DNA from 3 places in the Streptomyces sp. NPDC050534 genome. Region 3 is predicted to be linked to each of the others. Evidence: riboswitches for the same ligand, from Rfam matches in the RefSeq annotation. Region 3 holds a riboswitch; each other region holds the start of a gene.
What was found. Region 3 has a riboswitch for cyclic di-AMP ahead of ACIBN2_RS34535 (transglycosylase SLT domain-containing protein). Riboswitches for the same ligand answer to the same signal wherever they lie in the genome.
Positions count from the first base shown of each region.

Region 1: it holds a riboswitch for cyclic di-AMP, as region 3 does, so the genes downstream of both, ACIBN2_RS39610 (NlpC/P60 family protein) here and ACIBN2_RS34535 (transglycosylase SLT domain-containing protein) in region 3, are expected to answer to the same signal.
Region 2: it holds a riboswitch for cyclic di-AMP, as region 3 does, so the genes downstream of both, ACIBN2_RS00920 (C40 family peptidase) here and ACIBN2_RS34535 (transglycosylase SLT domain-containing protein) in region 3, are expected to answer to the same signal.

Region 1 is NZ_JBITHF010000016.1:133,003-142,981, reverse strand. It holds gene ACIBN2_RS39645 (hypothetical protein) at 1-179, opposite strand, end outside; gene ACIBN2_RS39640 (PspC domain-containing protein) at 166-1,605, opposite strand; gene ACIBN2_RS39635 (PspC domain-containing protein) at 1,785-3,074, shown strand; gene ACIBN2_RS39630 (LuxR C-terminal-related transcriptional regulator) at 3,074-3,793, shown strand; gene ACIBN2_RS39625 (NlpC/P60 family protein) at 3,797-4,873, opposite strand; gene ACIBN2_RS39620 (hypothetical protein) at 5,287-5,640, shown strand; gene ACIBN2_RS39615 (tellurite resistance/C4-dicarboxylate transporter family protein) at 5,618-6,592, opposite strand; gene ACIBN2_RS39610 (NlpC/P60 family protein) at 6,685-7,869, opposite strand; cyclic di-AMP (ydaO/yuaA leader) riboswitch at 7,877-8,047, opposite strand; gene pcrA (DNA helicase PcrA) at 8,500-9,979, shown strand, end outside.
Region 2 is NZ_JBITHF010000001.1:180,226-190,204, reverse strand. It holds gene ACIBN2_RS00930 (ATP-dependent Clp protease proteolytic subunit) at 1-568, shown strand, start outside; gene ACIBN2_RS00925 (hypothetical protein) at 575-883, shown strand; cyclic di-AMP (ydaO/yuaA leader) riboswitch at 1,222-1,433, shown strand; gene ACIBN2_RS00920 (C40 family peptidase) at 1,437-1,910, shown strand; gene ACIBN2_RS00915 (DUF6328 family protein) at 1,993-2,481, shown strand; gene ACIBN2_RS00910 (ATP-binding protein) at 2,517-2,975, opposite strand; gene ACIBN2_RS00905 (helix-turn-helix domain-containing protein) at 3,189-4,049, shown strand; gene ACIBN2_RS00900 (DUF397 domain-containing protein) at 4,059-4,286, shown strand; gene ACIBN2_RS00895 (8-amino-7-oxononanoate synthase) at 4,328-5,455, opposite strand; gene bioB (biotin synthase BioB) at 5,603-6,823, shown strand; gene ACIBN2_RS00885 (adenosylmethionine--8-amino-7-oxononanoate transaminase) at 6,816-8,096, shown strand; gene bioD (dethiobiotin synthase) at 8,099-8,815, shown strand; gene pqqE (pyrroloquinoline quinone biosynthesis protein PqqE) at 8,835-9,962, opposite strand; gene pqqD (pyrroloquinoline quinone biosynthesis peptide chaperone PqqD) at 9,959-9,979, opposite strand, start outside.
Region 3 is NZ_JBITHF010000012.1:107,342-117,320, reverse strand. It holds gene ACIBN2_RS34545 (FAD-dependent oxidoreductase) at 1-498, shown strand, start outside; gene ACIBN2_RS34540 (HAD family hydrolase) at 630-1,469, shown strand; gene ACIBN2_RS34535 (transglycosylase SLT domain-containing protein) at 1,487-1,969, opposite strand; cyclic di-AMP (ydaO/yuaA leader) riboswitch at 1,974-2,179, opposite strand; gene ACIBN2_RS34530 (polyprenyl synthetase family protein) at 2,911-3,921, shown strand; gene ACIBN2_RS34525 (CHRD domain-containing protein) at 4,098-5,108, shown strand; gene ACIBN2_RS34520 (outer membrane lipoprotein carrier protein LolA) at 5,360-6,583, shown strand; gene ACIBN2_RS34515 (ABC transporter ATP-binding protein) at 6,630-7,604, shown strand; gene ACIBN2_RS34510 (ABC transporter permease) at 7,591-8,469, shown strand; gene ACIBN2_RS34505 (hypothetical protein) at 8,545-9,060, opposite strand; gene ACIBN2_RS34500 (tetratricopeptide repeat protein) at 9,315-9,979, shown strand, end outside.

The DNA.
Region 1 (9,979 bases), on a different contig from region 3:
ACGGTCCGGCTGACCACCCCAGCGGCCCCGGCGAGGCAGAGCCCGCCCACGACCAACGGAATCACCACGAACCACGGCGTCTCCCACAGGCCGCCCGCGTCTGCGGCGAAGACCACGCCCGCAGTGGCGAGGAACAGACCGGCGACCAGCCTTCCCGGCTGGAACTCATGACGCAGCACGGCTCACCTCCGCCTGTCCGACGCCGACCTTGAGATCGAGGTCGAGCGTGCCGGTGTTGCCGCCACCCGTGACCGGCGGCAGGGTCAGCTCCTTGTGCTTGCCCGGCTCCACGTCCACGTCCTTCTGCCCGTCGCCCGGCAACTGGATGTCGCCCACCCCCACGTCGATGCTCAGCTTCACCGTCGCGTCCTTGGGCACGATCACCTTCAGCCGGCCCGCGCCGACCTCGGCGTTCGTGCTCACCGTCTGCCCCTTCGCCACCCGCAGCCGGCCCAGGTCCAGGGTGCCGACGCCGCTGCCCAGCTCGTACTTCGGCTGGACGTCCGCGATCGCGGCCGGCTGCCAAGTCGTGCGTATCCAGTGGGTGTTGATGTCCTTGGGGAGCGCGGCCGACGTCGCGAGCAGGGCCGCGGTGACGACGGCCAGGAAGACCGAACCCGCACCCGTGCGCCCCAGGAAGGCGCTGATGGCGATGCCCAGGCCGAAGACGATCAGCGCGGCGGCGAACCCGGCCTGCAGGCTGGTGCCCAGCGCATGGTCGTCCCACGTCAGGCGGGTGCCGAGGCCGCCCGCGAGCAGGGCGAGCAGAAAGACCCAGCCGCCGATCCAGCGCGGGCCGCGCGGCCTCGGCGCCGGGGTGCGCGCGGTCCGTGTGTCGGCGCGGTCTTTCCAGGAGTTGCCGAGGCTGATGTCGACCGCGGCGGCGATGTCCCGGTCGCGGGAGTCGCGGGGACCCCAGAGGTAGCCCGTGCCGCCGTAGTGCGTCCCGTCCTTGACGATGGGGTCGCGCCACCACGACGGGTAGGCGGCGGGCACCGGCGGGGCCTGTGCCTCCGGCGGGGCGTCGGCGGCGGCCTGGGCGGCGAGCGGGTCGGGATCGAGGGTCCCACGCTGCCGCGACCAGTACCCGGCGCCGGCGAGGAGCAGGGAGAGGACCACGGCGAAGGCCAGCACCCCGCCGTTCTTCAGCATCGTCAGAAAGACCCCGCAGCCGACCAGTGCGAACAGCACGGCCGTCAGTGCCTGGCCGTCGACGCGGCCGGTCAGCAGCTTGCGTACCTCGTTCTCGTCCTCGTCCTCGTACGGCACGAGGAGCCAGGCGAAGCCGTAGAAGATCAGGCCGATGCCGCCGGTCGCGGAGAGCACGGCCAGCGTGATCCGGAAGATCACCGGGTCCATGTCGCACTGCCGCCCGAGCCCGGCGCACACCCCCGCGAGCGTCTTGTTCCGCCGGTCGCGGCGGAACTTGCCGGGGGCCTCCGCGGCCTCCGCCTGCGGGCTCCCCTCTTGCGGCGCGCCCGCACCGGGTCCCGCCCCGGCCGCGGCGTCCGCGGCCGGCGCGGCATCCTGCGGCCCGGCACCCTCGGCGGGGTCCGGGCCGGCGCCGGGTCCCGGACCCGTCGCGGCGCGCTCGTGATCTGTCATGTGTCCATGGTGACGGCCGAGAGGCTCCGGCGGGAGTCGGTACGACCCTGGCCGGACCCTGATATCGCCCCTGAGCCGGCGCCGGGGAAGCGTTCGACGGGCCGGGCGTTCGAAGATCAGGGGAGTATCGGGGGTCGACCCTGATGCCCGTGCCCTTCGGCCGTGTGAGTATCGATGGCATGCCGGAAGCCGCCGCAGCGCCACTCGCCGAACCGCGGCCGCCGCGCAAGCTCTACCGCAGCAGCGACGGACGCTGGCTGGGTGGCGTGGCGCGGGGGCTCGCCGGGCATCTCGGCCTGCCCGTCATCTGGGTGCGGCTCGTGTTCGTCGGCCTGTTCATGGCGGACGGTCTCGGCGCGCTGCTGTATGCCGCGTTCTGGTTCTTCGTGCCGCTCGGCGTGGGCGGCGTGGGCGACCAGAAACCCCCGTCGCTGGTCACCACCGAGACCTCGGCGGACGGCCGCCGCAGACTGGTCGCCCGCAGGCCGGACCGGGGCCAGATCGTGGCCCTGCTGCTCATGGTCGCCGTGGCCATGATCTTCGTGGGCAACGTCAATCTGAGCGGCGGCGCCAAGGTCTACCTCTGGCCCGTCGTCCTGGTCGGCGCGGGCGTCGCCCTGGTCTGGCGCCAGGCGGACAACGTGCGGCGGGCCCGCTGGGTCGAGGTCGGCAGCCGGCGCCGCACGCTGACCCTGCTCCGCGCGGCAGGCGGTGTCCTCCTCGTCACGGCCGGCGTCTCCGGCATCTTCGTGCTCCAGGGCTCCGCCGCCCATCTCGGTTCCGTCCTGCAGGCGGCCCTCGCGGTCCTCGTCGGGATAACGCTCCTCGCGGGGCCGTACCTGGTGCGTATGACCCAGGACCTCTCCGAGGAGCGCCTGATGCGCATCCGCGCGCAGGAGCGCGCCGAGGTCGCCGCCCATGTCCACGACTCCGTGCTGCACACCCTGACCCTGATCCAGCGCAACGCGGAGAACGCGAACGAGGTGCGCCGGCTCGCCCGCGCACAGGAGCGCGACCTGCGCACCTGGCTCTACAAGCCCGAGGGCACCGGCAAGGACGAGGCCGACGAACCCACCACACTCGCCGACGCGGTGCGGCGCAACGCCGCGGAGGTGGAGGACAAGCACGGCGTCCCGATAGAGGTCGTCATAGTCGGCGACTGCCCGCTCGACGAGAGAACCGGCCCGCAGATGCAGGCCGCACGCGAGGCGATGGTGAACGCCGCCAAGTACGGTGGCGAGGGCGGCGCGGTGCAGGTCTACGCCGAGGTCGAGGGGAGGACGGTCTTCGTGTCGGTCCGGGATCGCGGCCCGGGCTTCGACCTGGACTCGATACCCGCCGACCGCATGGGCGTCAGAGAATCGATCATCGGCCGCATGGAGCGCCACGGCGGCACGGCGCGGCTGCGCGCGGTGCCCGACGGCGGCACGGAGGTCGAGCTGGAAATGGAGAGGGCGGAGAAGACGTGATGAGCGACCCGACCGAGGCGAACGAGCCCCTGGAGCCGACCGGCGGGAGCGCGGGCGAGCGGCACGTGCGCGTGGTCCTCGTCGACGACCACCGGATGTTCCGTACGGGAGTCCAGGCCGAGATCGGCCGGACCGACGAGACCGGCGTCGAGGTGGTCGGAGAGGCCGCGGACGTCGACCAGGCGGTCACGGTCATCACCGCGACCCGCCCCGAGGTGGTCCTGCTCGACGTCCACCTCCCGGGCGGCGGCGGGGTCGAAGTCCTGCGCCGCTGCGCGCCGTTGATGGCCGACGCCGAGCAGCCGGTGCGTTTTCTCGCACTGTCCGTGTCGGACGCGGCGGAGGACGTGATCGGCGTGATCCGGGGCGGTGCGCGCGGCTACGTCACCAAGACCATCACCGGCACCGACCTCGTCAACTCCATCTTCCGCGTGCAGGAGGGCGACGCCGTCTTCTCGCCGCGGCTGGCCGGCTTCGTGCTCGACGCCTTCGCGTCCACCGACGCACCGCCGGTCGACGAGGACCTGGACCGCCTCACCCAGCGCGAGCGCGAGGTGCTGCGGCTCATCGCCCGCGGATACGCGTACAAGGAGATCGCCAAGCAGCTCTTCATCTCCGTGAAGACGGTCGAGTCCCATGTCTCGGCGGTACTGCGGAAGTTGCAGCTGTCCAACCGGCACGAGCTGACCAGGTGGGCGACGGCGCGCCGGCTGGTGTGACGGTCACGCCACGCGCGTGGCGCCCGCGAACGGCATCTCGTCGATCGGTGCCAGCCGCACCGGTGCCGACGGGTTCGGGGCGTGGATCATCTGGCCGTTGCCGACGTAGATGCCGACGTGGCTGATGCCGGAGTAGAAGAACACCAGGTCGCCCGGGGCCAGTTCGGAACGGGAGATCCGGCGGCCGGCGTCGATCTGGGCGTAGGTCGTGCGGGGGAGGGAGATGCCGGCGGAGTGGTAGGCGGCCTGGACGAGGCCCGAGCAGTCGAAGGCGTTCGGACCGGTGGCGCCCCACACATAGGGGCTGCCGAGCTTGGAGTAGGCGTACGAGACGGCTGCCGCGGCACGGGAGCCGGGCGCGTCTGCGGTTGCGGAACCGGGGGCCTCCAGCCCGATGCGCGGGGCCGACCCGGAGCGTGACGCACGGTCCGTGCCGCCCGTGCCGCCGCCGAGGCCGAGCCGTGCGCGCTCCGCCGCGGGCAGTTGTCCGAGCAGCCGCCGTGCCGCGTCCAGTTTCCCGGTGATCGTCGTCCGGGTCCGCCTCAGTTCCGCCTGCCGCGCCTTAAGCCCGGTCAGTTCGACGCGGGCGGCCCCGCGCAGCTGCTCGATCTCCCGCAGCTGCTTGCGTACGTCCGCGACGGCCGCCGCCTGCCGGGTGCCCGCCCGGTCGGCGAACTCGGCGCCCTCGAGATAGCGGTCGGGATCGTCGGACAGCGCGAGTTGCAGCGCCGGGTCGAGACCGCCGTCGCGGTACTGCGCGGCGGCCATCGAACCCAGCGCTTCCCGCGCCGAGTTGAGCTTGTCCGTCTTGCGTGCCGCCTCGTCCCGCAGGGTGGAGAGCCGGCGCTCGGCCGCGTCCGCCTTCTCCTTCGCGCCGTCGTACTTCTCGGTGGCGGTCTCCGCCTCCTGGTACAGCTTGTCCACCCTCGCCTTGACCTGTGCCGGTGTCAGGTCGGGCTCCGCGTGTCCGGTGCCCTCGAAGCCGGTCGCGGTCGCCGCCCCTGCCAGGGCGATGGTGAAGGCGGTGCGGGCCGTGCTGCCGCCGAGTGAACGCCGACCGGTCTTGCGGTGCGCTGCCACGTGGACTGCACGTCCTTTCGTTCGGCCGCCTCGTCCCCCGGCGGCTTTACGCGTCCGGTGGCGGCCCGCACAGGGGGAGCGGGCCGCCACCGGACCTTCTCGGCGGTGGTGTCCGACTGCCGCCCCTGGCCCGGGCGACGGTGGGGAGCCGGCCACCTGGGGCAGGACGCTAAACCTGACCGTGACCGTTCGGTGACACGTTGTGCGGAAGTGCCGCGGCCGGATCGCCGGGTGACCGTTTGCGACCGTGATCCAGGAGCCGTGCCGTCGACTTCACACAGAGCGCTGACCGATGTACCTGTTCGGGACCCCGGCCGGGGGACGGGCTGCTATGGACCGCATATATGCAAGACCGATGAAAGGGCGGGGCCGGTGTCGGGCGCCCCATGCGTCCCTGTTTAAGCTCCAGCCCCATGGACGTACTCATCCATCTCTTCGTCGCCCTGCACATCATCGGCATCGCCGCGCTGCTCGGTGGCTTCCTCACCCAGATGAAGGCGATGGGGCAGGGCACGGCCCGCTTCGTCCCCGGCATGCTGCACGGGGCGCTGACGATGCTGGTCACCGGCGCGGCCCTGGTCGGCCTCAACCAGGCCGACGACCATCACGTCAACAACATCAAGATCGGCATCAAGCTGGCCCTGCTGGTCGTCATCCTCGGCCTGGTCTACGTGAAGCGGGACGACGAGAAGGTGGACAAGGGCCTGTTCGGCCTGGTGGGCCTGCTCACCACGGCGAACATCTTCATCGCGGTGCTGTGGACCTGAGGCCGGCGCGGACGTCCGCCGCGGCCCCTGCGGCGACGGCCACCCACACCGCCACCGCGATCCACAGCAGCACCTGCCCGGGCCCCTTCAGCCACGGTGCATCCAGGGCCGTGGCGGCGGACAGCACGGCCGCCGCCGTCATCCCCAGCGTGAACGCGGTCGCCCAGCGGCGCGCGTCGTAGCGCAGCCTCGGCCGGGCCGCCTCGGCGACGAGCAGCACGGCGTACGAGGCCAGGTCGAGCACGAGCAGGGCCGCGGTGACGAAGCGCAGGACGCCGCGGTCGTCGTCGTTCCACAGGTACAGGCGCGCACTGTCCGCGGTGAGGAGCTTGGACCCGGCGAGCGCCGAGATGGCGAGCGCGCCGCCCGCCACCCAGTGGTCCCCCTGCCCCTCCGTCACCTGCCGCAGGTCGAAGCGGGGCAGGGCGAAGCAGTACAGGACGAGCCCGAGTCCGAACAGCACGAGCGCCGTGTGCGCGAGCCATGCCGTCGCCTCGGCCCCCGCGAGCGTGGCGCCGAGCACCGCGAGCCCCTCGGTGGCCACGCAGCACAGGAACACCGAACCGGGCATGCGGCGCTGCCAGTTCCGTACGACCTCGACGAGCAGCACCGGCCACAGCACGGCCGCCAGCGCGAGCAGGGCCTCGGCCAGGGTCGGGCGGCCGGCCAGCGAGAACCGGGTCCCGAGAACGGTGGTGGCCGCGACGGCGGTGAGCGACTGCGGTCTGCGCGCGTCCGCCCACCACCTCTCCCGGTCCCGCACCAGACGCACGCCGAAGTCCGCCGCCAGCCCCACCCAGGCCGCACAGGCCAGGACCAGGGCGATGCGCGACAGCACCAAGTGTTCCGTCAGGCGCAGCCCGACCGACACGATGCCGGTCGCCATCACGGCGGCCCCGGCCGCCGGCGGACGCTGCGCCCACCAGGCGCGGAAGGAGCTCGGTCCGGACATGGGGCCGATGCTAAGGAGCGCGGGCGGTGTTGCGGGAAGGGCACGCGCGCGGGCGCGGCAAATTACGCGCGGGGGAGTGCCCCGCGCGTGTCTCAGGCGGGCCGCACCACGCTGTGGATGATCGACGAGCCGGCGTAGTAGATCGACTCCTCGCGGACGTACGCGCCGGGCTTCGGGGCGTGGATCATCATGCCGTTGCCGATGTAGATGCCGACGTGGCTGATGTCGTCGTAGAAGAAGATCAGGTCGCCCGGCTGGGCGTCGGTGAGGGAGACCGTGGTGCCGGCGTTGACCTGGTCGTAGGTGGTGCGCGGGAGGCTGACGCCGGCGGCCTTCCAGGCGGCCTGGGTAAGGCCGGAGCAGTCGTAGGAGTCGGGGCCGGTGGCGCCCCAGACGTACGGCTTGCCGATCTGTGCACGGGCGAAGGCGAGCGTCTTCGCGGCCTTGGTGGCGTACGTGGAGTCGCCGGTGGAGGTGGAGGTGGAGCCCGAGGACGAGCCGGAGGTGGAGGTGGACCCGGACGAGGAGCTGCCGGCCTGGGCCGCCGCCTCCTCCTTGGCCTTCTGCGCGGCCGCCTGCTTCTTGGCCAGCTCGGCCGCCTGGCGGGCGGCCTCCTCTTCCTTCTGCTTCTGGATCGCCGCGAGCCGCGCCTTCTCCTCGGCGTTCAGCTTCGACAGCAGCTCGCGCGCGTCGGAGAGCTTCTTCTGCACCGTGGACTTGGCCGTCCGCAGGTCGCCCTGGGTCGCGGTGAGCGTCTGGAGGTCCTTGGACGCCTCCTGGCGCTTCTTCATCGTCGCGGACTGCTCGGTGAAGTAGTCGTCGACCGCGGTCTTCTGACGTGAGGTCAGGCGGCCCATCAGCTGCGTCTGGTCGAAGTAGTCCTGCGGGGAGTCGGCGAGCAGGAGGGTCGCCGTGCCGGGTGCTGAGGCGCCCGTGCGGTACTGGGCCGCGGCGAACGTGCCGAGCTGCTCCCGCTCGTCGTTGAGCTTCTGGGTGCGCTTGGCGACGTCGGTGAGGAGGGTGTCCACGCGCTTGCGCTGCGTCGTGGTCTTCTCCTTGGCCGCGTTGTACTTCTCGGTGGCCGATTCCGCCTGACGGTAGAGGTCGTCGACCTTCTTCTCGACTTCCTCCACGCTCGGCTTGCCGTCGGCCACGGGAGCGGCGTTGGCCGACTGGGACAGCAGGGCCACGGAGGTGAGGGCGGCCGTGGCGAGAGCGGGGGTACGTATGCCTGCGACGCGCGAACCTGAGGGGCGCGACTTGCGGTGCGACGCCAAGGGAGGCGACTCCTTCCACGTTCCGCCTACCGGGTTAGCTGTCGGGTTCGGGCGGGTGGTTCGGAAGGCTTGCCCTACGGTCCGGGCCCCGTGCGGGAGTCGGGCCGATTCACCCCGGGGACGGTGGGTCCCCGGTTCCGGATACGCGGCGGCGCACCGGATTCGGCGGAGGCCGCGCGGCCCGGCGACGTTCGCCGGTGGGGGTCGTACGGCCTGCCCGGAACCGTAGCCAACTCGTGTGGCCCCTGTGAAGGTTGATGTTCGATATGCCCGATACATTTTCGTGACCTTTGGTCAAGAGGTCGCAGCGTGCGGTCTTTCCGGTATGGCCTGTACGGATTCGCGGGCATTTCGGTCAGATCGGCACGGTGTGCCTGCTTCCGAGCGTTAATTTCCAGCCAACCGTGGTCGGGTGCCACGGCGGGGGGAGGGGTGCGGGGTGCGGCGGACTGCACCTGATCGGTGGCGGAGCGTGACGGCTCGGTCCTGGACGGCAACAGGACACCGGGGGCGGGACACCGGGCGGCCGGACCGGGCGGATCAGCGTCTTCCGGGCGCGACGTCCCCGATCCGGCGAAGTTCCCGGGGTGGCGGCGGGCTGTCAGTGAGGCGCCCTAGACTCGGAAGGCGATGAGCAGCCTCTTTGACGACAGCTTCCTGGCGGACCTCAAGGCCCCTCGCGGGCACGAGGGGGAGCCCCCACCGCCGCCCGAGGACGATCACGTACCGGAGCCGGTTCCGGACGATCTGTTCGGCGGGAAGTTCGACGTGCCGCCGGACCGGGACTCCTACTACCGCGACGGCGCGCCGCGCCCGGCGATCGACCCGGCCGCCCTGCTGGACGGGCTGAACGAGAACCAGCGCGCGGCCGTCGTCCACTCCGGCACGCCGCTGCTCATCGTGGCCGGCGCCGGCTCCGGCAAGACCCGTGTGCTCACGCACCGCATCGCCCACCTGCTCGCGGAGCGCCACGTGCATCCGGGACAGGTCCTCGCGATCACCTTCACCAACAAGGCCGCGGGCGAGATGAAGGAGCGCGTCGAGCACCTCGTCGGCCCGCGCGCGAACGCGATGTGGGTGATGACCTTCCACAGCGCGTGCGTGCGCATCCTGCGCCGTGAGTCGAAGAAGCTCGGCTTCACGTCGTCGTTCTCGATCTACGACGCCGCCGACTCCAAGCGCCTGATGGCCCTGGTCTGCCGCGACCTGGACCTCGACCCCAAGCGCTACCCGCCGAAGTCCTTCAGCGCCAAGATCAGCAACCTGAAGAACGAGCTGATCGACGAGGAGGACTTCGCCGCGCAGGCGACCGACGGCTTCGAGAAGACCCTCGCCCAGGCCTACGCGATGTACCAGTCGCGGTTGCGCGAGGCGAACGCCCTCGACTTCGACGACCTGATCATGACGACGGTCAATCTCCTGCGCGCCTTCCCGGACGTCGCCGAGCACTACCGCCGCCGCTTCCGGCACGTACTCGTCGACGAGTACCAGGACACCAACCACGCCCAGTACGCGCTCGTACGGGAACTCGTCGGGACCGGTGCCCACGACGAGGACGTACCGCCCGGCGAGCACGACCTCCCGCCCGCCGAACTGTGTGTCGTGGGCGACGCCGACCAGTCCATCTACGCCTTCCGCGGCGCGACGATCCGCAACATCCTCCAGTTCGAGGAGGACTACCCGGACGCGACGACGATCCTGCTGGAGCAGAACTACCGCTCCACGCAGACCATCCTGACCGCGGCCAACGCGGTCATCGAGCGCAACGAGTCCCGCCGCCCCAAGAACCTGTGGACCAACGCGGGCGCGGGCGCGCGCATCACGGGTTACGTCGCCGACACCGAGCACGACGAGGCCCAGTTCGTCGCCGACGAGATAGACCGTCTCACGGACGCGGGCGACGCGAAGGCCGGCGACGTCGCCGTCTTCTACCGCACCAACGCCCAGTCCCGTGTCTTCGAAGAGGTCTTCATCCGCGTCGGCCTGCCCTACAAGGTCGTCGGCGGCGTCCGCTTCTACGAGCGCAAGGAGGTCCGGGACGTCCTGGCCTACCTGCGGGTGCTCGCCAACCCCGAGGACTCGGTGCCGCTGCGCCGCATCCTCAACGTGC
Region 2 (9,979 bases), on a different contig from region 3:
GATGGATCCGTACTCGAAGCTGCTCGAGGAGCGGATCGTCTTCCTCGGCACACCGATCGACGACACGTCGGCGAACGACGTGATGGCGCAGTTCATGCACCTCGAGTACCAGGACCCGGACCGGGACATCTCGCTCTACATCAACTCCCCCGGCGGCTCCTTCACGGCCATGTCGGCGATCTACGACACCATGCGGTTCGTCGGCTGCGACGTGGAGACGATCTGCATGGGGCAGGCGGGTTCGTCGGCGGCGGTGCTGCTCGCGGCCGGCACGCCGGGCAAGCGGCTCGCGCTGCCGGGCGCACGCGTGGTGATCCATCAGCCGGCGCTGTACGAACCGGTGCAGGGCCAGGCCAGCGACCTCGCCATCCAGGCCGACGAGCTGACGCGGACACGGGACCGGCTCGAGGAGATGCTGGTCCGGCACACCGGGCGCAGCCCCGAGCAGGTGAGCGCCGACATCGAGCGCGACCACATCCTGGACGCCCAAGGAGCGCTGGAGTACGGGCTGGTGGACCGCATCGTCACCAGCCGCAGGGCCACCCTCGCGCCGCCCACCGGGCGGTGAGCGCAGGTGCTCCCACCCGAACTGCCTCCGCTGCCCGCCCTCACGCGCGCCGAGGGTGAGTTGATCGACCGTTACCTCGACGTGGTCGACCTGCTCGGACGCATCAACCCGGCGCACCACGGAGACACCTACCGCGGGCTGCGGGCCGCGCAGGCGCTGGTGAGCAAGGCGGTCGCGCTGCGCGACGCCCTGGCGGTGATGCACCAGCGCGGCGAGACCGAGCTGCACGCACCCACGCTGCGGCGCGCGCTCCTGGTCCTGGACGGCGAGCGGCGCACGGCCCGGGTCACCGTGCCCCCGCATCCCGACAGTTGACGCGGGCTCGGACGGTCCGGACACCCCGCCCCGGCGGCGAGGCGTCCGGACCAGGCTTCAAACGGACCAAATGAGGTACCGCCGTTTGGAGGAGATACGGCTCCAATCTTTCGACGGTTCCAGTTGCGCAACACGCGTGGACCCAGGGCGGAATGGAGTGTTCCGGTGCTGGTCCGGGCCTCGCCCGGGTCCTCAACACCGGTTCGAACACAGGGGTGTCCACCCGAACGGGCGAGTGGTGAGTAACAACACAAATCCCCGGTTCCATTGGGATTTTCGGACATCCGTAGGCGAAGATCCCTGTCTGACGACAAGCCCCCGCCGCAGCGGCGGGGCGATCCGGGCGGACGCCGAGTCCTGCCGCCGCCCGGATGACTGGTCGACAGGAGTGGATCGGCAGGAGTGGAGGACCCAAGCACGACGGGTCGCCGGAACGGTCATGCCATGGCCGGGTCGAGCAGCCCTTGGGGTGAAGCCGCGTCAGCGGCCGGGCAACTTCGCCAGCCCGAATCCGACAGGTCATCCTTCACAGGCGGCTGACGAAGGGTTGCGCATGACTGCGCTCAATCGTGTCCCGTCGCTCATGGTCCGGGCCGGCACCGCCTCGGCTCTCACCATCGCCGCCGTGGGCGGCTCCATCGTGGTCCCGGGCGTCGCCTCCGACGCCGCGGCCGCCACACCGGCGACGAAGGCACTTCAGATCGCGGCCTCGAAAAAGGGCTCCCCGTACAAGTGGGGAGCCATAGGGCCGCGCCGGTTCGACTGCTCCGGGCTCACGCTGTACTCGTTCAAGAAAGCGGGCAAGAAACTGCCCCGCACGGCGGCCCAGCAGTACAACCGGACCCACCACATCTCCGCGAAGAGCCGCAGGGCCGGAGACCTCGTGTTCTTCCACTCGGGCTCCAGCGTCTACCACGTGGGCATCTACGCCGGGAAGGGGAAGATCTGGCACGCCCCCAAGACGGGCGATGTCGTGAAGCTCCAGAAGATCTGGACGAGGAGCGTCTGGTACGGCCGGGTCAGCTGACTCTCCCGCGGGGGCGGCGGCGACCTGACTGGCCGTCGCCCCCGCGGGGCCTGATCCGGGCTCGGCTGGATACACGTATGCCATGTCCGAGCACCGTCGCTGCACCGCGCGCAACGAGACGCCGCTCGAGCGCGCCGACCGCAACTTCGTCGAGCTGCTGCAGGAGCTGCGCGTCGTCCAGACCGGGGTGCAGATCCTCTTCGCCTTCCTGCTGAGCCTGGCCTTCACCCAGCGCTTCCCGTCGCTCGACCAGCTCCAGCGCACGACATACGTCATCACGCTGCTGCTCACGGTCCTCGCGGCCGCGCTGTTCACCGCGCCCGCCGCACTGCACCGCTCGCTCTTCCGGCGCGGCGCCAAGCCGCACATCGTGCAGGTCTCGTCGCGGCTCGCCACGGTCGGCATGGGCGTGCTGATGTTCGCCTTCACCGGATCGGTGCTGCTCGTGGTCGACGTGACGACGCACAGCCGGGGCGCCGGGGCGGCCGCGGGTGCGGCGACCCTCTGCGTGTGCCTCGGACTGTGGGGACTGCTGCCCCGGCTGGTGCGCCGTGCGGTCACGTCCGACTAGCACCTGGGGCGAAGGCCCCGTCACCCGCCGATCCGCTACGGCTCCTGCTGCCCCGCTGCCGTCACGGGCTCCGCCGGGACGGTCCAGGGCAGTTCGATGGAGACCGTCTTGCCACCCTCCCTGGTGGGCCGCACCCGCATTCTCCCGCCGCACTCGGCGGCCAGCCAGCGGATGATCACCATGCCCCGGCCGTTGTCCTGCTGGACGGCGGCGGGCAGGCGCTTCGGGAAACGGGGGTGGGAGTCCGTGACGCCGATGCGCAGTTCCTCGTCACGGTGGAGTTCGATGTCCACCGTGAAGGTGGGTGACTGCCCGAAGGTGTGCTGTACGGCGTTGGTGGCAAGTTCGGAGACGATGAGCCGGACGGTCTCGGCGGTGTCGCTGGTCGCTGGAAGCCCCCACTCGGCCAGTGTGTCGACCACGTAGCCGCGGGCCGCGGAGACCGAGGCGGGTTCGCTCGGCAGAGTGACGGATGCTTCCAGATGGTCTGCCATGGCGCGGTCGTCCCTTTCCCACGGGGCCGGAGTCCGACACGGAGCGGATGGTTCGAGTACGGTCCCGGACTGGTGCTTCGTCGCCAGAGTGCCATTACTGCGCCTGTCACGGGTGGCGATCCACCAAGATATGCATATATCTGTCGCTCGATGCGGTGAACTCTGCGACGGGAGACCGTATTTGGGTGGCCCGGAAGGAGTAAGGAGTAGCGCATGCAGCACGGTCCCGCGGTGCGCCGCCGGAAGCTGGGCGCCGAATTGCGCGAGTTGCGCGCGGGTGCGGGGCTCACCAGTGGTGAGGCGGCCCGGCTCGCGGGCTGGCACCAGTCGAAGGTGAGCCGGATCGAAACGGGTGCCAGCGGGGTGAAACCGGCCGATGTGCGGTTACTCCTCGACGTCTACGCCGTGGCGGACGCCCAACTACGGGAGTTGCTGATGGTGTTGGCGGGATCCGACGAGAGCGGCGGCCGGCATCACTGGTGGCACGCCTATCGCGGGGTGCTGCCGCCCACCTACCGCGACTTCATCAGCCTCGAGTCCCAGGCGAGCGCGATGAGCACGCTGGAGACGTCCGTCGTGCCCGGCCTGCTCCAGACGCCCGACTACGCACGCGCGGTGACCAGGGCGGCGGTCGGCGGACTGGACGACGAACGGCTCGACGCCCTGGTCGAGGTGCGGCTGGCCAGACAGGACGTGCTGCGCTCGAATCCGCCGCTGAGCCTGAGCGCGGTGCTGGACGAGGCGGTGCTGCACCGGGAGGTCGGCGGCCCCGATGTCATGGCGCGTCAGCTGCGGCGGCTGCTGGACACGGCGCATCTGCCTCAAGTGCGGCTGCAGGTACTGCCGTTCGCCGCCGGTGCGCATGTCGGCGTCACCGGGCCTTTCGTAATCTTCTCGTTTTCGAGCACTTCTGATCTGGACGTGGTTGTTCTCGACCACCTGACGAGTAGCCTCTACCTCGAACGGAAAGAAGACCTCCGGGCTTACAGAGAGGCCTTCAAGGACCTCCAGTTCCACGCCCTTTCGCCCGAGGACTCGTTGGATTACATCGCCGCGATAGGTGACGGCGCGTAAGGAGGCACCATGTCCGCAATGCCTCGGAACGTACCTTCCAGTACCGATCTGCACGGCGTGCGGTGGCTGCGCAGCAGCTACAGCACCGGAGCGAACAACTGCGTCGAAACGGCGCGCCCGTGCTCCGGGCCCCTGGCCGGGCTGCTCGCCGTGCGCGACTCCAAGGACCCGAACGGTCCCGCCCTGCTCTTCTCCCCCGGGAGCTGGACGGACTTCATGGCCGCACTCGTGTCCTGATCAGTCCTGCATCGTGCGGCACACGGCCGTGTCACGCCGACTCATGGTCGCGTCTCGCCGATCACCAGGACAGCGCGTTCGATCTCTGCCCCGGACAGGTCCGCACGGGCGGTCAGCCTCAGCCGTGAGATGCCGTCGGGCACGGAAGGAGGACGGAAGCACCCCACGGCGAGGCCGGCCGTACGGCAGTCGGCCGCCCATTGCACGGCCTGTTCCGGGGAGGGCGCGCGCACCGAGACCACCGCGGCGTCCGGGCGTACCGCCTCGTGCCCCGCGGCGGTCAGCCGTGCATGCAGTTCGGCGGCCACCGTGCGCGCCCGTGCCGCCCGCTCGGGCTCGCGGCGCAGCAGCCGCAGCGCCGCGAGGGCCGCGCCCGCCGCGGCGGGCGCGAGTCCCGTGTCGAAGATGAACGTACGGGCCGCGTTGACGAGATGGTCGATGACCTTGGCGGGACCGAGGACCGCACCGCCCTGGCTGCCGAGCGACTTCGACAGCGTGACCGTGACGACGAGGTCGTCGGCGCCCGCGAGTCCCGCGGCGTCCGCCGCACCGCGGCCGCCCTCGCCCAGGACGCCGAGGCCGTGGGCGTCGTCGACCAGCAGTCCCGCGCCGCGCTCACGGCAGGCGGCGGCCAGTTCGGCCAGCGGGGCGGCGTCGCCGTCGACCGAGAAGACGGTGTCCGACACGACGACGGCCGGGCCCTCGTGCGTCCGCAGTGCCTTGCGCACGGCCTCCGGGTCGGCGTGCCCGACCACCTGCTTGGCGCCCCGGGCCAGCCGGCAGCCGTCGATCAGGGACGCGTGGTTGCCCGCGTCGGAGACGATCAGCGAACCGTGCGGGGCCAGTGTGGCGACCGCGGCGAGGTTGGCCGCGTAGCCCGAGGAGAAGACCAGAGCCGCCTCGAAGCCGCAGAAGTCGGCCAGCTCGCGCTCCAGCTCGGTGTGGAGCTCGGTCGTGCCCGTGACGAGCCGGGAGCCGGTCGAGCCGCCGCCCCAGGTCCGCGCCGCCCCGGCCGCGCCCTCGGCGACCTCCGGGTGGCGGGCCAGACCCAGGTAGTCGTTGCTCGCGAGATCGAGGAGCGGGGAGCCGGCCGGACGCGGCCGCAGGGTCCGTACGAGCCCGGCGCGACGGCGCTGCTCCGCCTGTTCGTCGATCCAGCCGAACGCCATGGCTCCTCCGGGGCTTTTGTAGGCAGTGGACAGACACTAGCCGGACGAGCGCCACCCCATGATGTGGCAATACACACACGACGAAGTGACTCTGTTGTTCCTTCTCTCCTTGGCCCGGAGCGGGTCCGTAGGACAGGATCGGCTCTCATGGACCTGCTGAACACGCTGGTGGACAAGGGGCTTCGGCGCGAACTGCCGACCCGCGAGGAAGCTCTGGCCGTTCTCGCCACTTCCGACGACGACGTGCTCGACGTGGTGGCCGCGGCCGGGAAGGTGCGCCGGCAGTGGTTCGGCCGACGGGTGAAACTCAACTATCTCGTCAACCTCAAGTCGGGCCTGTGTCCTGAGGACTGCTCGTACTGCTCCCAGCGGCTGGGCTCCAAGGCCGACATCCTCAAGTACACCTGGCTCAAGCCCGAACAGGCCTCGCAGGCCGCCGCCGCGGGACTGGCCGGCGGCGCCAAGCGGGTGTGCCTGGTGGCGTCCGGACGCGGTCCGACCGACCGGGACATCGACCGGGTCGCCGGCACCATCAAGGCGATCAAGGACGAGAACGAGAGCGTCGAGGTGTGCGCCTGCCTCGGCCTGCTCTCCGACGGCCAGGCCGAGCGCCTGCGCGAGGCGGGCGCCGACGCCTACAACCACAACCTCAACACGTCCGAGTCGACGTACGGGGACATCACGACCACGCACACGTACGCCGACCGGGTGGACACGGTCTCCAAGGCGCACGCGGCCGGGCTGTCCGCCTGCTCGGGTCTGATCGCCGGCATGGGCGAGAGCGACGAGGACCTGGTGGACGTGGTCTTCTCGCTGCGCGAGCTGGACCCGGACTCGGTGCCGGTGAACTTCCTGATCCCGATGGAGGGCACCCCGCTGGCCACGGAGTGGCACCTCACCCCGCAGCGCTGCCTGCGGATCCTCGCGATGGTGCGGTTCGTATGCCCGGACGTCGAGGTGCGCATCGCGGGCGGCCGCGAGGTGCATCTGCGCACGATGCAGCCGCTCGCGCTGCACCTGGCCAACTCGATCTTCCTCGGTGACTACCTCACCAGTGAGGGCCAGGCCGGCAAGACGGACCTGGAGATGATCGCGGACGCCGGGTTCGAGGTGGAGGGCGCCGGCGAGGTGACGCTGCCGGAGCACCGGGCGACGGCGGGCGGCGGGTGCGGTTCGCACGCCGGTGCCGGGTGCGGGACGCACGAGGGCGGCGGCTGCGGGTCCCACGAGGACGCCGGGTGCGGGTCGCACGAGGGCGGCGGTGTGTGCGGTACGGCCGCTGCCGCGCCCGCTGCGGGCGAGCTGCGCAGCGACCTGGTCGCCGTCCGCCGCCGCGGTGCCGGAACGGACCTCGCGCCCAATGCCTGACCTGCCCCTCCCCGAGCTGCTGGAGCTGGACCGGCGGCATGTGTGGCATCCCTACGGCCCCATGCCCGGCCGGGCCGAGCCGCTCGTCGTGGAGTCGGCGAGCGGGGTGCGGCTGCGGATGGCGGACGGCTCGGGCGAGCTGGTGGACGGGATGTCGTCCTGGTGGTCGGCGATCCACGGCTACAACCACCCGGTGCTCAACGAGGCCGCGCGCGAGCAGCTGGGCCGGATGAGCCATGTGATGTTCGGCGGGCTCACGCACGAGCCCGCCGTCCGGCTCGCGAAGCTCCTTGTCGACATGTCGCCCGACGGCCTGGAGCATGTCTTCCTCGCCGACTCCGGTTCGGTGTCGGTCGAGGTCGCGGTCAAGATGTGCCTGCAGTACTGGCGTTCGCTGGGCCGTCCCGGCAAGCAGCGGCTGCTGACCTGGCGCGGCGGCTACCACGGCGACACCTGGCAGCCCATGTCGGTGTGCGACCCCGAGGGCGGGATGCACGAGCTGTGGACCGGGGTGCTGCCCCAGCAGGTGTTCGTGGACGCGCCTCCGGCCGAGTACGAGGAGGCGTACGCGGAACGGTTGCGCTCGGCCATCGCCGCGCATGCCGACGAACTGGCCGCGGTGATCGTGGAACCGGTGGTGCAGGGCGCGGGCGGCATGCGGTTCCACTCCCCCGCGTATCTGCGGGTGCTGCGCGAGGCGTGCGACGCGCACGACGTGCTGCTGGTGTTCGACGAGATCGCGACCGGCTTCGGGCGTACGGGCTCGCTGTTCGCGGCCGGGCACGCGGCCGTGACGCCGGACGTGATGTGCGTGGGCAAGGCGCTGACCGGCGGCTACCTGACGATGGCGGCGACGCTGTGCACGCCGAGGGTGGCCGACGGCATCTCGCGGGGTGAGGTGCCGGTTCTGGCGCACGGCCCGACCTTCATGGGCAACCCTCTCGCCGCGTCCGTCGCCTGCGCCTCGATCGAGCTGCTGCTCGGCCAGGACTGGCTCGAGGAGGTCAAGCGGATCGAGGCGGGCCTGCGGGAGGGGCTGGCACCGGCCCTGGATCTCCCGGGCGTGCGGGACGTACGGGTCCTGGGCGCCATCGGCGTCGTCCAGCTGGACCACGCGGTCGACATGAAGGCCGCGACGGAGGCGGCCGTGCGCGAGGGCGTGTGGCTGCGGCCCTTCCGCGACCTGATCTACACGATGCCGCCGTACGTCACCGGGGACGCGGACCTGGCGCGGATCGCGCGCGCGGTGTGCGCGGCGGCGCGGGAAGGATGAACATGCCGATCCTGATGATCACGGGCACCGGCACGGAGGTCGGCAAGACGATCACGACCGCCGCGGTCGCCGCCACCGCCCTCGCGGCCGGCCGGTCGGTGGCCGTACTCAAGGCCGCGCAGACGGGTGTACGGCCGGACGAGCCCGGCGACGCCGCCGAGGTCGCGCGGCTCGCGGGACCCGTCACCACGGCCGAACTCGCCCGCTACCCCGAGCCGTTGGCGCCGGAGACGGCCGCGCGGCGCGCCGGGATGACGCCGGTGCACCCCGAGGACGTCGCCGAGGCCGCCGCCAAGCTGGCCTCCGAGCACGACCTGGTCCTGGTCGAAGGCGCGGGCGGCCTGCTCGTCCGCTTCGACCCGGCGGGCGGCACCCTGGCGGACGCGGCCGCGCTGCTGCACGCCCCGGTACTGGTCGTCACGTCGCCGGGCCTCGGCACGCTGAACACGTCGGAACTGACGGCACGCGAACTGCGAGCACGCGGCCTCGACCTGCTGGGCATGGTGATCGGCAGCTGGCCCGCCTCCCCGGACCTGGCCTCCCGCTGCAACCTGGCAGACCTCCCGGCCGTCACGGACGCACCTCTGCTGGGCGCCCTGCCGGAGGGTGCGGCAGCCCTGGAGCCTGCCGACTTCCGTACGACAGCGCCGGGTTGGCTGGCGCCACGGCTGAACGGGGTCTGGGACGCGGAGGCGTTTCAGGTGCGGGAAGCGCCCTAGCGCCGACGTGGCGTTGCGTTCAGGGCGCCTGCCCGGCCCTCTCGGGGCGGGCAGGCGCCCTGCGTACGATCGTCGGCCGCGCGTCCGGGGTCTCTTCCGTCAGGGTCCGGATCAGCGCGTGGTCCGGGGACAGCCGGCACGCCGGGTCCGTGCGGGCCGGGTCGCCTGTGAGGGCGTAGGACTGGCAGCGGCAGCCGCCGAAGTCCTCGTCGCGGCGGGAGCAGCCGCGGCAGGGGGCGGGCATCCAGTCGGTCCCGCGGTAGCGGGTGAAGGCGTTGGAGTGGTCCCAGATCCACGTCAGCGGGTGGTCGCGGATGTTCGGCGGGTCCAGGTCCGGCAGGGAGACCGCGGCGGGACAGGGCAGAACGGTGCCGTCCGGGGTGACGGTGAGCGAGACGGCTCCCCAGCCGCCCATGCACGGTTTGGCCACGCCGTCGAAGTAGTCGGGGACGACCCAGACCAAGGCGGGGCCGCCCGGTGCGAGCCGCTCGCGCCATCGCTCCACGGCGGCCTGCGCGCGGGTGAGCTGGTCACGTGTCGGGAGCAGCGCGGCGCGGTTGAGCAGGCCCCAGCCGTAGAACTGGGTGTTGGCCAGTTCGATGCGGTCCACGCCCCAGGACAGGCCGAGTTCGACGACGGCGTCGATCGCGTCGAGGTTCTCGCGGTGCAGGACGACGTTGAGGCCGAGGGGGAGGCCCGCGGCCCGTACGAGTGCGGCGGCCTTCTCCTTGTCGGCGAAGGACCGGCGCCCGGCGATCCGGTCGGAGGCGTCCGGATCGGCGTGCTGGACGGACAGTTGGACGCTGCGCAGCCCGGCGGCGGCGAGCGCGGACAGCCGGGCACGGTCCAGGCCCACGCCGCTGGTGACCAGCTGGGTGTAGATCCCGGCGGTCTCGGCCGCGGTCACGATCTCCTCCAGGTCGCGGCGCAACAGCGGTTCGCCGCCCGAGAGATGGGTGTGGACCACGCCCAGCTCGCCCGCCTGGCGCATCACGTCCGCCCACCGGGACGTGCTCAGCTCATGCGAACGCCGCGTCAGCTCCAGCGGGTTGGAGCAGTACCCGCAGTGCAGCGGGCAGGCGTGGGTGAGTTCGGCCAGCAGGGCCCATGGACGGGCGGGCGCGGGTGCCGCAACGGCTGCGGTCAACGGAGCCAGCCCTCCTT
Region 3 (9,979 bases):
CGCGCCTGGTCCCTGTGGGCGCTCAGCTACTACCCGCACCCCTACCGGTACCTCCCGGCCGAGGCCCGCCACTACCTGGTGCGCCGCGTGCTCGGTCCGCTCGGCGCGTGGTGGCTGCGTGACCGTTTCGAGGGGAAGGTGCAGGTCAGCGAGGTCGACCGGATCGTGCGGGCGGACGCGGCCGACGGCGGCCCGAGGCTGACGGTCCGCACGCACGCGGGCCGCACCGAGGAGCTGTCCGCGGACCACGTGATCGCGGCCACCGGCTACCGGGTGGACATCGCAGCGATGGACTTCCTCGGCCACGAGCTGCGCACCCGCCTGGCGGTGAGCCGGGGCACGCCCAAGCTGGGCGCGGGATACGTCTCCTCGGTCCGGGGTCTGTACTTCACGGGCCTGCCGGCGGCGGCGTCGTACGGCCCGTCGATGCGCTTCGTGTGCGGCACGGAGTTCGCCTCGCCGAGGCTGGCCGGGCACCTGGTGGCAGCCCATGGGTAGACCGGGGCCCGGGCGCCGGACGGGAACGAAGGACCGGCGGGGGCAAGGAAGTTGAGCGGGGACCGCGAGGGACGCCGTGGTCGTCCGGTTCAGGATGAGTCGGTGGCGCGTCCGGTCCGTATTCTCTGATCATGGCCGCACCCACCGCATATGCACTCATCGCCACCGACCTGGACGGCACGTTGCTGAGAGGCGACGACACGCTGTCCGACCGGTCCCTCGCCGCGCTCGCGCGGGTGGCCGACGCCGGCGCCCGGCATCTGGTCGTGACGGGCCGTCCGGCCCCGAGAGTGCGGCCGCTTCTCGACGACCTGGGCAGCACGGGGCTCGCGGTGTGCGGACAGGGCGCGCAGGTGTACGACGCCGGCGCGGACCGTCTGCTGTGGTCCGTCACGCTGGACCGGGAGCTGGCCGAGACCGCCCTCGGCAAGATCGAGGCCGAGGTGGGCCAGGTGTACGCGGCCGTCGACCAGGACGGAGTGGAGGGCCTCACGCTCATCGAGCCCGGCTATCTGATGCCGCACCCCACGCTGCCGGCCGTACAGGTCGACCGGCGCGACGACCTGTGGTGCGCGCCCATCAGCAAGGTGCTGCTGCGCCATCCCGACCTGTCCGACGACGAGTTGGCGTCGACGGCGCGCTCGGTGGTCGGTTCGCTGGCCACGGTCACCATGTCGGGACCCGGCACCGTCGAACTCCAGCCATGCGGCATCACCAAGGCGACGGGCCTCGCCCTGGCCGCCGCGCACCTGGGGCTCGGGCCGCGGGAGACCATCGCCTTCGGCGACATGCCCAACGACATCCCCATGTTCGACTGGGCGGCGCACGGCGTCGCCATGGCCAACGCCCATCCCGAACTCAAGGCGGTGGCCGACGAGATCACCTTGTCGAACGAGGACGACGGCATCGCCGTCGTCCTCGAGCGACTGTTCTTCAGGCTGGAGGAGCTCAGTGGGGCAGGTGAGCTCTAGGGTCCGTCCGTCAGGTCCTAGTAGGCGCCGTAGACGTTGTCGATCGACCCGTAGCGCGCGGCCGCGTACTTGCAGGCGGCGGTGATGTTGGCGACCGGGTCGTACGGGTTCAGCTGCGTGCCGGGCACGTGGTAGGCGAGGAAGGTCGGGTCGATGACCTGAAGGAGGCCCTTGGAGGGGGTGCCGGCGATCGCGTTCGAGTCCCAGTTGTTGATGGCGGCGGGGTTGCCGGAGGACTCGCGCATGATGTTGCGGTAGATGCCGTCGTACGAGCCGGGGATGCCGTGCTGCGACATCACCTGCAGGGAGGCCCGGATCCAGCCGTCGAGGTTGTCGGTGTAGCCCATGGAGGTCGCGGTGAGCGTCGTCGGCGTGGCCGCCGAGGCGCTGGTCGCGCCGATGACCGGGAGGGCGAGAACGGCGGCACCGGTGCCGACGACGGCGAGCTTGCGGGCGAGGCGGGAGTTCTTGGGACGGCGATGCTGAGCGGCAGCAGACATGGGGGGTTCCTCTCCGGCGCCTGCGAGGTGAGCTGTCGGGTTCGGGCGGGAGTGGCCCGGCCGCGCGGCCTTGCGGCGTCGCGGCTTCACCCCGAGCCGGTCCGGGGCTGTGTCCGGTCCGGCGACTTACCTGGGTCCCCCGCTCCTGCCGTGCGAGTGAGTTCGTCGATGGGTCGGCCGGGCTGCGGCAGGATTCGGCGTCTGCCCGACTGGCCGGGAACGTATGCGAGAGCACATGTCCGGAACAAGTGCCGGATTCACAGACCATGCCTATTGACCTTGGTCTGAGGTTTTTGAGGTGCTTGATCCTTTGCTGCTGCCAATCCTCAACTGACCTGTGGGCGACGGAAGAACGGGGGTAGCTGAATGACCGTCGGATCCGAGGTGGACGTGACCCAACTCACTGGCGTCCGCAAGAGTGGTAAATCGGGCATTGAGCCCAACTCGTGTTCAACCAGCCGCCCGTGGAATCTGTCGCTCCCAAGTCCGGTAGCGGGCCACCGTTTCGGCCGTTTCGTCCTCGGTGCAGATCGCCTTATTGAAGGTGAAAAAGGGACGAATCAGGGCCGTCGTTATCGAGCCGCCCGGCCATATGTCCGCAGGGACGGAACCTCCCGAGTGGTGCAGATCGTTCTCAGGGCGGTCGTCCTCTGGGGGAGCGATGTGGGGGGCTGTGTGGGGAGTGATGTCACGAGAGCCTTCGGGGCGCGGGTCGCCGCCTCCCGCCCGGCCGGCCGACGCACCGGTGGACAAGTCGACAGATATCCGCTCATATGAGGCGATCAAAAACATACCGGTCGTGATCCGATACCGCCCGTGGTGGACGGGTGGGCGGCATGGGTGATCGAAAGGTGACCGGATACGCTGACTTGAGTGATGGCAGCGACCTATCGACAAACCGCATGAACCGCAGGTAGACACCAGCAGACAGGAGACCCCTCGTGACCGTCGTCGGGCCGTTCGGGCTGAGCGTGCGGGACCAGGCTCTGGAAGCCGATGTCCAGGCCGGATTGGCGGCTGTCGAGGAGGGTTTGCTCGAAGCCACCAAGAGTGAGGTCCCCTTCATCACGGAGGCCGCCCAGCACCTGGTGCGGGCGGGCGGCAAGCGGTTCCGTCCACTGCTGGTGATGCTCGCCGCGCAGTTCGGCGACCCGTATGCGCCGGGCGTCGTGCCCTCGGCCGTGGTGGTGGAGCTGACCCACCTGGCGACGCTGTACCACGACGACGTGATGGACGAGGCCGCCGTGCGGCGCGGCGTGGACAGCGCGAACGCCCGCTGGGGCAACTCCGTCGCGGTCCTCACCGGCGACTTCCTCTTCGCGCGGGCCTCGCACATCCTGGCCGACCTCGGGCCCGAGGCGGTCCGGGTGCAGGCCGAGGCGTTCGAGCGGCTGGTCACGGGGCAGATCCTGGAGACGGCGGGGCCGCAGGACGGCCGGGACCCGGTCGACCACTACCTGGACGTGCTGGGCGGCAAGACGGGCTCGCTGGTGGCCGTCTCGTGCCGCTTCGGGGCGATGATGTCGGGCGCCGACGAGACGGTCGTGGATGTGCTCACGCAGTACGGCGAGCGGCTGGGCGTCGCCTTCCAGCTGGCGGACGACGTGCTGGACATCGCGTCCGAATCGCGCGAGTCCGGCAAGACGCCGGGGACGGACCTCCGTGAGGGGATCCCCACCCTTCCGGTGCTGCGGCTGCGGGAGCGGGCGGCGCGGCTGGGGCTGGCCGAGGACATCGCCCTGTGCGAGCTGCTGGACTCCGACCTGAGTGACGACGAGCGGCTCGAGGAGGCGCTGGCCGGGCTGCGGGCGCACCCCGCGCTGGAGCACGCCCGCCGCGACACCGTGCGCTACGCCGAGGAAGCGCGGGCAGCGCTGGCTCCGCTGACGGAGTGCGACGCGAAGCTGGCGCTGATGGAGATGTGCGACGCCGTGGTCCACCGGGCCGGCTGAGTCCTGCACGCCCGTCCGGAGTCCCTCGGGAAAGGTCGCGCACCTTGCGCTCGCATGATGTGATGCAGGTCACAACTCTGGACTGAGTCCAAACTCAGATCCCTTCCGTAGTCATACCCAGAAGGCCGACGCAGGGGGTGTCGGCCGGTCTACGGGGAGAAAACAGAATCATGGGCATGAATACGACGTCCTCCAAGCGCCGTAAGAGCCTGATCGTCACCGCTGTCGCGGTGACCGCCGCCGGCGGTGTCGCCGCCGCGGTGATTCCCGCCTTCGCCGCCGGAGGCACCCGCGCCGACCACGCGGGCCACTCCGGCATGAGTGAGCAGAGCATCGTGACCCAGAGCGGGACCGTGTCCGGCGGCAGCGGGGGAACGCTCCTCGCCGCCGGCCTGCGGGGCGCCAACGAGGTTCCCGTGGCGGGCGGTCCGGCCGTCGGCGACAAGGACGGCGCCGCCCTGGAGTTCATCAAGGTCAAGGGCGACAAGGTGTCCGTGGCCGTGACCTGGCGCGGCACCGGCAAACCGACCATGCTCCACATCCACCAGGGTGCCAAGGGCACCAACGGCGGAGTCAAGGTCGACTTCACCGGCCTGCTCGGGCACAGCAAGCGGCACAGCGTCACCGGCACCGTGAAGGTCGGGGACAAGGCGCTGCTCGACGCGCTGAAGTCCGATCCCGGCTCCTTCTACGCCAATCTGCACACCGCCGAGTTCCCGGGCGGAGCCGTCCGCGGCCAGCTCCACAAGGTCACGGTCGCCGCCTTCGACTTCCGTGACGCCCTGCACAACTTCGAGGCGTCGGTGGTCAAGGGCAAGCAGATCTACGAGTGCAAGCCGGCCGACGGCGGTGGCTACGCCTTCGCGCAGCGGGACGTCGCCGCCCGGCTCGGCGGGGACATCCGGCACACCTTCACCGCGCCCAACTCCGGTACGCCGCAGTGGGTCGCGCCGGACGGCAGCGCGGTGACCGGGGCCGTCCTGTCCAAGACGCCCAACGGGGACGGCAACATCCCCGAGCTCGACCTCAAGGCCACGCAGTCGGGCAAGCGCCACGGCCTGCTCGCGCACACCGCCGAGATCCTGCGGCTCAACACCGTCGGCGGAGTGGCCCCGTCCGGCTCCTGCTCGCCCGGCACGATCGTCGGCGTCCCCTACCAGGCGGACTACGTCTTCGTGCGGAACTGACACGGGCTCATCTTCGGCGGCGCTCCCCCTCGACCCCTACGGGTCGGGGGAGGCGCCGCCCTCTCGCGTCATACCCCAGGCGTACACGGAGTTGAATCCCCGGTCTGACGCTTCCTCCTGGCGAATTTGGTGAGATGGAAACCACGGAAATCACCACTCCTCACCGATTCGGGTGAGAATGGCGGCACGGGGTGGACAACAGCAGCACGTGAGTTGGACAGGCCGCCGCCGACGACGGAGGTAGCGCACACATGGCACCGTACGAATCCGACGAGAGCACGACTGCCGAGGAGGCCGACGACCTCCGCGCGGGCCGGCGCAAGGCCGCACGGTACGTGGTCCCGGTCGCGGTGGTGGGGGTGGCGGCGGCGACCATCGGCCTCGTCCCGGCCCTCGCCGACTCCGGCGACCCCAGCCTGCCGAAGATCAGCGCGCAGCAACTCATCGACAAGATCGCCAAGTCGGACGTGCAGCAGATGTCCGGCACGGTGAAGGTCAGCACGGACCTCGGCCTGCCGGACCTCGGCGGTCTCGAGAGCAACCTGATGTCCGGCGCCGCCAAGCAGGGCGGCGGCTCGTCCGCCGACCCGAGCTCCAAGCTCACCGAGCTCGTCACCGGCACGCACACCCTGCGCGTCGCGTCCGACGGCCCGGACCGGCAGAAGGTGTCGCTGCTGGAGAACGCGGCGGAGTACAGCCTCATCCACAACGGCAAGGACGTCTGGGGCTACGACAGCCGGTCGAACGAGGTCTACCACTCCACCGCCTCCGGCAGCCCGAAGGCGCAGCAGAAGCAGGATGTCCCGGCCACGCCCAAGGACTTCACCTCGGAGGCCCTGAAGTCGGTCGACGACACCACCTCCGTGACCGTCCAGGGCACCGCCCAGGTCGCGGGCCGTGACGCCTACCGGCTGGTCGTGAAGCCGAAGCAGTCCGGGTCGACCGTCGGTCAGATCACGGTCGCCGTGGACGCCAAGACCGGTATGCCGCTGAAGTTCACGCTGACGCCGTCGAGCGGCGGCTCGGCCGTGATCGATGCCGGCTTCACCCAGGTCAGCTTCGCCAGGCCGAGCTCCTCGACCTTCGACTTCACCCCGCCGAAGGGCGCGAAGGTCACCGAGGACAACAAGGCCGGGCACGGCAGGGCCGGGCACGAGCTCAAGGGCACCGACAAGGCCCCCGGGTCCGGCAAGGACCTCGCCAAGGGCACCGACGGGATGAAGGTCCTCGGCAAGGGCTGGAACTCCATCGCCACCTTCGACACCGGCGGCAAGGGCGTGCCGTCCGGCTCCCAGGCCGGCGGCCAGTTCGGCGGCATCCTGGACTCCCTCGGCGACAAGGTCTCCGGCAAGTTCGGCTCGGGCACGATCTTCAAGACCCGCCTGATCAACGCCCTGATCACCGACGACGGCAAGGTCTACGTCGGCGCGGTCGACAAGGCCGCGCTGGTGAAGGCCGCCGACGCGGGGAAGTAGACAGCGCGGTCAACCGCCGCGCACGTACGACGAATCGAGGGAGCCGATGGGCGATGCGTCCGCCACGGAGCCGGACAAGGGGGAGCCGGGTGACGGCGTCATCGCCACCCGTGGGCTCACCAAGCGCTACCGCGGCGGGCAGCTCGCCGTCGACGGCCTGGACCTGACCGTCCCGGCGGGCAGCGTCTTCGGCTTCCTCGGTCCGAACGGCTCGGGCAAGACCACCACCATCCGCATGCTGATGGGGCTCATCGAGCCCACGTCGGGCACGGCGCGCGTACTCGGGCGGCCCATGCCGCGCGCCTCGCGCGCCGTGCTCCCGCACGTCGGCGCCCTGATCGAGGGCCCCGCCCTCTACGGCTTCCTCTCCGGCCGTGACAACCTCCTGCGCTACGACGCCGCCGACCCGACCGCGGATCCGCGCACCCGGCGCACCCGGGTGGCGGCGGCGCTGGACCGGGTGGGCCTGACGGCGGCGGCCGGCAAGAAGGCGAAGGCGTACTCGCTGGGCATGAAGCAGCGGCTCGGTCTCGCGGCCGCGCTGCTCCAGCCGCGCAGGCTGCTCGTGCTGGACGAGCCGACCAACGGCCTCGACCCGCAGGGCATGCGCGAAATCCGCTCCCTGGTCAGGGAGTTGGCCTCCGACGGCGCGACCGTCTTCCTCTCCTCGCACCTGCTCGACGAGATCGAGCAGGTCTGCACCCATGCCGCCGTGATGGCGCAGGGCCGTCTGATCACCCAGGGCCCCGTGGCCGACCTGTCGGCGGGGGCGCGCGGCCGGCTGGTCGTCACCACGCCCGACCCCGGGGAAGCGGCCCGGGTGCTGAAGGAGCAGGGCGCCGCCGACGTGGTGGTGGCCGACGACCGGGTGACCGCCGAGCCGCCCGACCGCGACCTCGCGGAGGTGAACGCCGCGCTGGTGAAGACGGGCGTCCGCGTCCGCGGCTTCGGCGTGGAGCGGGCCTCCCTGGAGGACGCGTTCGTGGCACTCACGGGGGAGGGTTTCGATGTCGCAGGCTGAGGCGCTCCGCGCACCGCGGCTGCTGTGGACCTTCGGGCTCCTGCGCAGCGAGCTGCTCATCACCTTCCGGCGCTGGCGCACGCTCGCGCTGCTCGCCGTGCTGGCGGCCGTGCCGATCCTGGTCGGCATCGCGGTCAAGATCGAGACCAGCGACGGCTCGACGGCCGGTGGCGGCCCCGGCGACGGCGGCGGAGGCCCGGCGTTCATCTCGCAGATCACCAACAACGGTCTGTTCCTGGTCTTCACCGCGCTGGCCGCGACGCTGCCGTTCTTCCTGCCGATGGCGATCGGTGTCGTGGCGGGCGACGCGATCGCGGGCGAGGCGAACTCGGGCACCCTGCGCTATCTCCTGGTCGCCCCCGCCGGCCGTACCCGCCTGCTGCTCACCAAGTACGCGACCGTGATGGCCTTCTGCCTGGTGGCCACCCTCGTCGTCGCGGTCTCCGCGCTGACGGTCGGAGCCGTCCTGTTCCCGCTCGGCGACCTCACGACGATCTCCGGCACCCAGATCACCTTCGCCGAGGGCCTGGGGCGCGCCCTGCTGATCGCCCTGGTCGTCGCCGCGTCCCTGGTGGGCGTCGCGGCCCTGGGCCTGTTCGTCTCGACGCTGACCAGTAGCGGCATCGCCGCGATGGCGACCACCGTAGGACTGCTGATCACCGTCCAGATCCTCGATCAGATCCCCCAACTGCACGCCGTCCAGCCGTACTTCTTCTCCCACTACTGGCTGTCCTTCGCCGACCTGATGCGGGAGCCCGTCTACTGGGACGACCTGACCAGAAACCTCGGTCTGCAGGTCCTGTACGCGGCGGTGTTCGGCTCGGCGGCATGGGCACGGTTCACGACGAAGGACATCACGGCCTGAAGCCCTGGTCCTCGCCCTGGCCCTGGTCCTCGCCCTGGTCCTGGTCCTCGCCCTGGTGCTGGCTCCGGGCCGCGGTCACCGGTGGCGTTCGGCCGCTCCGGTGAGCCGGGCCAGCGACTCCGTCTCGCGGGGCGGCCGGCCGCTCAGGTCGCCCAGGCGCCAGTCGGTCACCCAGGGCACGCGGTACACGTCGATGATCGACTCGATCAGCCGGACCTGCTTGTCGAGCGGCTTCGGCAGCCGCCCCGGCGCGTCCGCGACGAGTACGACGCCGTCGAGGTCGAGCCCGGGCGGAGCCTCCCCGAGCCGGAACACCTCCAGGGCGCGCAGCAGGCCCGCGAGACCCGACGCGTGCGTCCGGGCCACGAGCAGCACGGACGCCGGGTCCCCGGGGCCCGGCCAGTCACGGCCGCAGTCGTGACCGCCGTAGACCGCGGCGAGCGTGGTGACGCCGGCGCCGCCGTGGGTGCCGACCCAGGAGTAGTGCCGGGCGGTGGCGTGGGCATGGGGCGTCTCCCGCGGTCCCGGTCCAGGTACGGCGACCGGGCCGCGGAGCCATATCTCCGGTCCCTGCTGCACATCCGTCCGCATGCCCGCTCTCCTCCCTCGTCACGCCCCCCGATCCTCATGACACCGGTACGGTCACGCGAGGGCGTGCGCAGCACCTGGGACGATGCTGTGACGCCACGGTGACGTGAGAACCGGGAGCGACCGGAGAGACTCGACAGTACGTGCAGAACCGGATCTTGACGCCGGGGGAGCGGAAGTCCGACGGCGGGAGGGAGCACCATGGAAGCCGGACGCGCCGTCCACGGACTCCCCGACGCATCCGAGTGAGGGAAGCGATGTCTCGACTCAGCCGCGACAAGAAGCGGGAACAGAACCACGTCGCGGGCGCGGCGCCCCTGGCGGCCGCGCCGATCGACGTCCGTGTCCCCGCGGCAGGACCGGTGGGCGCCTGGGTCGGCGGCGTGCCGGTCGGCGCGGCCGCCGACGAGGAGATCCAGCAGGCCGTCCTGAACCACCTCACGCGCATCGCCCTCGCCACCGGCCGGCCCGTCCGGGCCACGGTCCACGACGAGCGGATCGGCTACGTCGTCCACCTCCAGGTGGAGACCGACGGAGCCAGCGGCTTCACGGGGGAGCCCGCGCAGATGGCCCCCACCGGGGAGTCGGCGAAGGCGGCGCAGGTGCTTCCGCCCCCGCCGCCCGCGCCCTCGCCCCCAGCGGCTCCGTCCTCGTTCCCGGCCCCTTCCCCGCTGCCGCCCGCGCCGCCCGCCGAGCCGGAGGCGCCCGCGGCCGCCGGGGAACCGCCGCAGCCCGAGTCCGAGCAGCCCCGGCGCGACAAGCCGACGCACGTCCTGCGGGCGGCCTCCGAACCCCATCGGGAGACCGCGCCGACCTTCCCGCTGCGGGCGGTGTCGGAGCCCCAGCCGCTGGGCGAGAACGTGCCGACGTTCCCGCTGCGGGCCGTCCCGGAGCCGGGGGAGCCGGGGGAGGCGGGGGGCGT